Regions from separate parts of the Rhizobium sp. CFBP 8752 genome, predicted to be linked through region 1. Evidence: predicted binding sites of a transcription regulator. Region 1 holds the regulator's gene; the other holds the start of a gene.

The links. Region 1 encodes PhoB, which activates phosphate uptake and scavenging genes when phosphate is short. Its sites were predicted from a motif close to TGTCATNNANCTGTCAT; they were not measured.
Region 2: IFT59_RS04525 (DUF1045 domain-containing protein) is a predicted target of PhoB. The motif match lies at 2,416-2,432, and genes of this name have one in related genera.

Annotation. Positions count from the first base shown of each region.
Region 1 covers NZ_JACYUZ010000003.1:127,069-131,277, forward strand. The annotation lists gene IFT59_RS16555 (ArsR/SmtB family transcription factor) at 1-99, opposite strand, end outside; gene IFT59_RS16560 (DMT family transporter) at 224-1,138, shown strand; gene phoB (phosphate regulon transcriptional regulator PhoB) at 1,120-1,803, opposite strand; gene phoU (phosphate signaling complex protein PhoU) at 1,929-2,642, opposite strand; gene pstB (phosphate ABC transporter ATP-binding protein PstB) at 2,694-3,509, opposite strand; gene pstA (phosphate ABC transporter permease PstA) at 3,525-4,209, opposite strand, start outside.
Region 2 covers NZ_JACYUZ010000001.1:939,081-943,289, reverse strand. The annotation lists gene IFT59_RS04540 (nucleotidyltransferase family protein) at 1-49, opposite strand, end outside; gene uraD (2-oxo-4-hydroxy-4-carboxy-5-ureidoimidazoline decarboxylase) at 112-609, opposite strand; gene puuE (allantoinase PuuE) at 606-1,562, opposite strand; gene IFT59_RS04525 (DUF1045 domain-containing protein) at 1,634-2,341, opposite strand; gene IFT59_RS04520 (NAD(P)/FAD-dependent oxidoreductase) at 2,454-3,656, opposite strand; gene mnmD (tRNA (5-methylaminomethyl-2-thiouridine)(34)-methyltransferase MnmD) at 3,655-4,209, shown strand, end outside.

The sequences.
Region 1 (4,209 bases):
CTGTCCGCCCATCAGCGCGGACAGCATGTTGGCGCGCGCGACATCGCCGATCAGGCTTGCAACCTCCGCAATCGTGTTTCCTGAAACCATATTGGACATGATCCGGTTCTAGCACCGGAAAACTTTGCCGTCAGCGGTCAACGGTTCGGCCGTCGCCGAAGCATTTCTTTTCCTCTCTCCGCTAAGAGGGGCGGAGATTGCATGGATGGGGATAGGAACTGGAATGGCGGACACTAAAACAAGCATGGCAACGGATCTGTTGCTGCTCCTCACGCTCGCGACGCTTTGGGGCGCGTCCTACACGCTGATCAAAGTCGGTGTGGAGACGATTTCGCCTGTCACCTTTATTGCCGTCAGAACACTGGTCGCCGGGCTCATTCTCGCTGCGGCACTACGCCTTCGCGGATTGAAGCTGCCGACCGACCGGCAGACCTGGAAGCTTTTCACGGTTCAGGCCTGCCTCAACAGCGCGGTCCCCTTCACCCTGATTGCCTGGGCCGAACAGACGACCGATGCGGGCCTTGCCACCATTTTGAGTTCCACGACACCGATCTTCGCGTTTCTGCTGACGGCGCTGATCACGCGCCATGAAAGCGTCTCTGCGGCCAAGCTGTTTGGAGTTGCCGCAGGCATTGTCGGCATATGCCTGATCGTCGGCATTGAGGCGCTTGCCGGCTCGGGCGAGAACCTCTGGGCTCAACTCGCCATCGTGGCGGCGACGATCTGCTATGCGGCGGCTGCCATCTTCGGCAAGAATTTTAAGGGATTGGACCCGATGATGCCCGCCGCGGGATCGCTGATTGCAGGCGCGGCCATCCTCATTCCCGTGAGCCTCGTGGTCGACAGACCCTGGACGCTGACTCCCAGCACCGATTCCATGCTCGCCCTGTTGGCGCTCGCGGTATTTTCGACGGCGCTCGCCTTCGTCATCTATTTCCGGCTCGTGCAGACGCTCGGCTCCGTCGGCACGACGGCGCAGGCCTATCTGCGGGTGCCGATCGGCGTTGGCATCGGTGTCGTGTTTCTCGGCGAAACGCTTGCCTCGACAGCCTGGCTCGGCCTGGCCTGCGTGGTGGCCGGTGTCATTGCCATGACGCTGCCGGCTAGGAGACGCGGTGCTCAGGCTTCCATCGAGTAGCCGGCACCGCGGACCGTGCGGATGACGTCCTGCATGTTGGAGAAGTTGAGTGCCTTCCGCAGGCGCCCCACATGCACGTCGACGGTGCGTTCGTCGACATAGATGTCATGGCCCCAGACGCCGTCGAGCAACTGCGAGCGCGAAAAGACGCGGCTGGGCGACGCCATCAGGAATTCCAGAAGTCTAAACTCTGTCGGCCCGAGGCGAACTTCGCGGCTCTTGCGGTGAACGCGATGGGTTTCGCGATCGAGTTCGATATCGCCGCATTTGAGGACGCTCGAAAGGACCTCCGGTCGGGCACGGCGCAGCATCGCCTTGACGCGGGCCATCAGTTCCGGCGTCGAGAAAGGCTTGACCACATAGTCGTCTGCGCCGGTGGCAAGCCCGCGAACGCGCTCGCTTTCTTCGCCGCGCGCCGTCAGCATGATGATCGGCAGGCGTTCCGTCTCCGGCCGCATACGCAGGCGACGGCAGAGTTCGATGCCTGAAACGCCCGGCAGCATCCAGTCGAGAATGAGAAGATCCGGAACGCGCTCCTGAAGCCTGATTTCCGCTTCGTCACCGCGAAGCACGGTATCGACCTCGTAACCCTCGGCCTCCAGGTTATACCGAAGGAGGACGCTGAGGGCCTCTTCGTCTTCCACGACTGCGATCTTCGGCTGCATTCCGACTTGCTCCGTCACTCGTCCCGAACTGCACTTAGATCCGCCAGATCCGCTCGCGCTGCTTCAGGTCATTGGTTTTGGCAGTTATCGTCCCGAAACCGGCAGGCGATTTCGGGAGAGCTGCATCATGTCCCGGCGGAGCCGAGCATGTTGGACGTATCGTCCTTCGGACGTTCGCCCTCCGGCTGTGCGCCGGTCGCGATGTAGTAGATGGTCTCGGCGATATTGGTCGCGTGGTCGCCGATGCGCTCGATGTTCTTGGCGCAGAACAGGAGATGGGTGCAGGTGGTGATGTTGCGCGGATCCTCCATCATGTAGGTGAGGAGTTCGCGGAACAGCGAGGTGTACATCGCGTCAATCTCTTCATCGCGCTGGCGGATGATTTCGGCTTTTTCCGCGGAGCGGTTGGCGAAGACATCAAGAACGTCCTTGAGCTGCACCAGCGCCAGTTCGGAAAGATGCTCCAGACCACGGGCGAGCTTGCGCGGGACGCCTGTTCCCTGCACGGCGAGCACGCGCTTGGCGGTGTTCTTACCAAGGTCGCCGACGCGTTCCAGGTCAGCTGCAATGCGCAGCGTGCCGATGATTTCGCGAAGGTCGGCCGCCATCGGCTGGCGCTTGGCGATGGTGACGATCGCCTTGTCCTGGATATCGCGCTCGGCATGGTCGAGAATGACGTCGTCCGAGATGACCTTCTGGGCCAGCGCCGAGTCGGAGTTGACGAGCGCACGCACGGCGTCACCGCACATCTGCTCCGCCAGGCCGCCCATTTCGGAGATCCGGCGGTTCAGGTATTTCAGTTCCTCGTCATAGGCCGAGAGAATATGGGTCGAAACCATGTGTCTGATCCTTGATGTCTGCAGTTGCGGCTGACGGGCTCTGCGCCCGCATCAGCCGAAGCGGCCCATGATGTAATCCTGGGTGCGCTGGTCATCCGGATTGGTGAACATCTTGTCGGTATCGTTTTCCTCGACCAGGTGGCCGAGATGGAACATTGCCGTGCGCTGTGAAACGCGGGCCGCCTGCTGCATCGAGTGGGTGACGATCACGATCGTGTAGTTGGCGCGCAGTTCGTGGATCAGTTCCTCGACCTTGGCCGTGGCGATGGGGTCGAGTGCCGAGCACGGCTCGTCCATCAGAATGACTTCAGGCGAAACGGCGATCGCACGGGCGATGCAAAGGCGCTGCTGCTGACCGCCGGAAAGGCCGGTACCGCCTTCATGCAGGCGATCCTTGACTTCTGCCCAGAGGCCGGCGCGCTGCAGGCTTGCCTCGACGATCGCGTCCATTTCCGTCTTGCCGCGGGCAAGACCGTGGATGCGGGGACCGTAGGCAATGTTCTCGTAGATCGACTTCGGGAACGGGTTCGGCTTTTGGAACACCATGCCGACCCGGGCACGCAGCTCCACGACGTCGATTTCCTTGTCGTAGATATCGTCGCCGTCGAGCGTGATCTTGCCGGTGACGCGGCAACCCTCGATCGTGTCGTTCATGCGGTTCATCGTGCGCAGGAAGGTGGACTTGCCGCAGCCAGACGGACCGATCAAAGCAGTGACGGTATTTTGGCGGACATTCAGGTTCACGTCATAAAGAGCGCGCTTGTCACCGTAATAAACGGAGACATCCTTGCCGATCATCTTATATGCAACGTCGTTCATTTTCTTGTCCAGCGCCTTCTCAACTGCAGCTTCTGACATCATGTTCATTGCTTCCCCCTTCCTCTACCAACGCCGTTCGAAGCGGCGTCGCAAGAGAATTGCGCCAACATTCATCAAGATCAGGAACAGGAGCAGGATCATGATCGCTCCCGAGGTTCGTTCAACGAAGGCGCGTTCCGCCTCGTTAGCCCACATGTAGATCTGTACCGGCAGCGCTGTCGACGGATCCATCGGCGTGGTCGGATAGTTCGCCACGAAGGCGACCATGCCGATCAAGAGGAGCGGCGCGGTTTCGCCAAGGGCGTGCGCGAGGCCGATGATCGTACCGGTCAGGATACCGGGCATGGCAAGCGGCAGGACATGGTGGAAGATGGTCTGCATCTTCGAGGCACCGAGCCCGAGCGCTGCAGCACGGATCGACGGTGGCACTGCTTTCAGTGCCGCGCGGGTGGCGATGATAATGGTCGGAAGCGTCATCAGCGTCAGCACCAGGCCGCCGACCAGCGAGGCCGAGCGCGGCAGGCCCATGAAGTTGATGAAGACCGCGAGACCCAACAGACCGTAGACGATCGACGGGACCGCTGCGAGATTGTTGATGTTGACCTCGATCAGGTCGGTGAACCGGTTCTTCGGGGCAAACTCTTCAAGATAGATCGAGGCTGCGACGCCGATCGGCAGCGACAGGACGAGCACGATCAGCATCATGTAGAAGGAGCCGATCAGAGCGACGCCGACGCCGGCTGCTTCC
Region 2 (4,209 bases), on a different contig from region 1:
TCTCCCGGATCACTCCCCTGTTTTTCTCCAGCGCTTCCGACGGTCTCATGTGGCCACCACTCGTTATCCATCCAATATAGGCCACAAGCGACGGCGAAGAAAGCAAACGCCTCACTTCTCCGGCAAAAGCGCCAGCAGCCGCAGATGCGCGATCCTTTCCACCTGGGCGCAAGCGGTCGCAAACTCCTGATCGGCGTCGTTGCCGACGCGGGTCTCGAAGGCGGCGAGGATGTCGTCCCGGGTCAGGCCTTTCACGGCGATGATGAAGGGGAAGCCGAATTTTGCGACATAGGCGGCGTTGAGTTCAGTGAAACGTGCGTGCTCATCAGGGCTCAGACGATCGAGGCCGGCGCCGGCCTGTTCGCTTTTGCTCTCTTGCGTCAGTCCGCCGGCGATCGCGAGCTTGCCGGCGAGGTCCGGATGGGCGTTGAGGATGCCGAGTTTCTCCTGCGGGTCCGCGGCGCGAAACACCGCCACCATCGCCTCATGCACGCCCTTCGCCGTCAGCGGCACGAAAATCATGCCGCCGTCATAGGCGCGCTCGGCAATAAAGGGCGAATGTTCGAACACGCCACCGAAGGTCGCGACGAAATCGTTGCGGGCGGTCATCGGGCAGCCACCGTGCTGGTCATAGACGCATCTGAGGGCTTGTGGTGAGCGTGCCAGTGGCGGGCGATCTCGATGCGTTGCGGCAGCCAGACCTTGTCGTGGGAAAGCACGTATTCCATGAACCGGCGCAGTGCCGCTATGCGACCCGGACGCCCGACGAGGCGGCAGTGGAGACCGACCGACAGCATCTTTGCCGCCCCCTCCTCGCCTTCCCGGTAAAGCGTGTCGAACGCATCCTTGAGATAGGTGAAGAACTGATCGCCGGTGTTGAAACCCTGCGGCGTGGCAAAGCGCATGTCGTTGGTTTCCAGCGTATAGGGGATGATCAGGAATGGCTTGCCATCCAGCCCCTGAAGCCAATAGGGCAGATCGTCGGCATAGCTGTCGGACGAGTAGAGAAAACCGCCCTCTTCCATCACGAGCCTCAGCGTGTTGTCGGATGGCTTGCCCTGATACATGCCGTAGGGACGCTCGCCGGTAAGCTCCGTATGCAGGCGCACCGCCTCATGGATGTGTTCGCGTTCCCGTGCTTCGTCGAAATCCTTGTATTCGAGCCAGCGATAACCGTGGCTGGCGATTTCCCAACCGGCTTCCTTCATGGCAGCGACGGCCTCGGGGTTACGGGCCATGGCAAGCGTGACGCCATAGACGGTGGTCTGCACCTTCAGTTCGGTAAACAGCCGGTGCAGCCGCCAGAAGCCGGCGCGCGAACCGTATTCGTAGATCGATTCCATGTTGAGATTGCGCTGGCCCGGCCATGCGGCGGCTCCGACGATCTCCGACAGCAAGTTTTCCGACGCCGGATCATCATCCAGGATCGAGCTTTCGCCGCCCTCTTCGTAATTGATCACGAATTGCACGGCGATATTGGCGCCGCCGGGCCATTTCGGATCAGGCGTGTGGCGGCCGTAGCCGACGAGGTCGCGGGGATAGTCTTTTATGGTTATGGGCATGGTCCACCTCGATTATCTCTTGTGGAAGGTAGCCCAGCCTTTCCGCCGATGTCGAGACTGAACGTGATCGCTCAGGCGATCTTGCGGGCGGAAACGCGCCCCATCGGATGCAGAGAATGCACATGGAACGGCGCACCGGGCTCATTCTCGACGAACAGCGCGATATTGGCGATTTCCAGGGGACGCAGCAGATACGGATTGAAATGGGCGCGCAAGGCCGTTTCGAAACGCGGCATCTCGGCCGGTGTCATCGGGCCCGTCAGCGTCATGTGAAAGCGGTATTCTTCCATCACGTAAGGGTTGCCCCAGCGATGAAGATTGGAAAACTGCGGTGCCGAGAGATCGCCGGGATCGGCGCGTTCCAGTTCGCCTTCCGAGAGAGGCGCCCGAAACGCATCGAATTCCTGCACGACGGCGCAGGCGAGAAACCGCATCCGCTCGCAGGGAAGCGCCGGCACGAGCCCGAAATAATTGCCGAGCCGCGCCACTTCGAGAGGCGGCAGTTCGAACGGATCATGGGCACCGGCAAAGCGCATCAGATGGCGCAGCAGCATCTGTTCGGTAATATCGGGCGCCAGCCGGAACGGCGCCTTCAGCGTGGCGTGAAAACCGCAGCGGCGTGGCAGCGCGGTATGATAGGCGATCTCGTGCAAACCAAGGTTGCAGATCTCGGGCGGCTCCATCGCCTCGCCGGAATAGGCACTGCGGCCGAGCCATTGCGCCGCAGCAAGCGTCAGCGGATCATGCGCAGGTGGCGTAAAATAGAGTGCGTAGCGCATGCGTCACCTTTTCTGCCCCTGTTCGTTTATTCACGCATGCTCATCAACCCCACGAATTGGGTTACGCGATTTGCGTGACAGATTAACGACGAGAAAGGGCCGAAACGCGCGTTTAACGCGCAGCAACCGAAAGATGATCCGAAAGTATAAAACTCTCGGGAAGCGAGTGCTCTTGGCAGATGACGAAACCGAGCGCGGCATCCGCAAGCCTGTGGGCAAGCCCGAAGCTGACCTTGAAGCCGCCGGTGAGAGCAATGACGCGTGGATGGTCGGGATGCGGACCGACCATCGGCTCCCGACCGATCGCCTTGGGCCTCAAGCCGGCCCAGCGCTCGACCACTTCCGCACCGGAAAGTGCCGGCACGAGCGCGCGGGCGCGGGCCACGAGATCGTCCAGCTTTGCGTCGGTGGCAAACGGTGCGTCGAATTCCTCCTCGCTGGTGCTCCCGACCGCCACGTGGCCATCGTCATGGGCGATGACATAGAGCCCGTTGAGAAACAGGATCGGCAGCGACGGATCGATATCGGCCTTCAACAGCGCCGCCTGCCCCTTCACCGGCTGTCCCAGCGGAACCGAGATGGATGGAGACAGGGGCCCGAGCAGCGGAAACGACTGCGGACCGGCCGCAATCATGCAATGGCCGAAACCGATCGAGCGTCCATCGGCAAATTCGACGCGGTTTGCGACAGGGTCGATCCGCTCCGCCGGCAGTCCTTCGATCACGCTGACATGCCGGGCGTTGCCAAGGACGGCGGCGAGCGCTGCCATCAGATGGCGGGGGGAAACGCGGGCGGCAAACGTGTCGTGCACGATGCCGGCTTCGGTAAAGGCCGGATCCGGCCATCCCTCGAAGGGCGACGCATCGAGCACATGCCAGTGGAAAGGATCGCCGTCGTGCCGCCAGTTGATCTCGGCTTCCTGCTGGTGGCGAAGGGCGATGGGTCTGAGATGCGGTTTCGGCAGCGGGATCAACCTGCCGGAGCGGCGATAGCCGCAGGACAGCCCCGTCTCGGCTTCCAGCCGCGAAACTTCGTCTTCGAGGGCGACGAGCGAGTCGAACTGGGCCTGTTTCTTGTCGTTCCAGCGGTCGGGCACATGCGACATCAGCGCGCCCAAAATGCCGCCGCTGGCACCCTGCCCCAACCGTCCCGCTTCGACCAAAAGGGTGCGGATGCCAAGCCGTTCCGCCTTGACCGCGGCCCAGAGGCCCATGATGCCGCCGCCGATGATCAGGAGATCGACATGATCATCGGGGAGATGAGGCATTGCTGGCGATTGACCCCGGGGACCTCGAGGATTATCCGCATCTTCCATGAGCAATCACGATCCCGAAATTGTAAAAGACGACGCCACGCCTGAAGCACCGGCGCTTGATTGGCATGACGGCGATATGCCGTATTCGACGGAATTTGGCGACCACTTTTATTGCCGCACCGATGGCCGCCTGGAATGCGGCCATGTGTTTCTGGCGGGAAACGGCCTGCCGGAGCGCTGGAACGACATGTCACCGACCGAAGACACGTTCCGGATCGGCGAACTCGGTTTCGGCACCGGCCTCAACGCCTGCGAGACCTGGCGCCAGTGGGCGCTTTTCCGCAAACCCGGCACACGGCTGCATTTCACATCGTTCGAACTCTATCCGATGCAACGCGACGAGATCGGGCGGGCACTGGCGCGATGGCCGGAAATCGACGCGCAACGGCAGGCACTGACGGCTGCATGGCCGGATCAGCCGAGCGGCCGGATCACCATCGACCTCGACGAGCAGACGACGCTGACGGTTGTCTGCGGCCAGGCGCTCGATGGCGTCACGGCTGCGGAGGCCAATTTCGACGCCTGGTTCCTTGATGGCTTTGCGCCGTCGCGC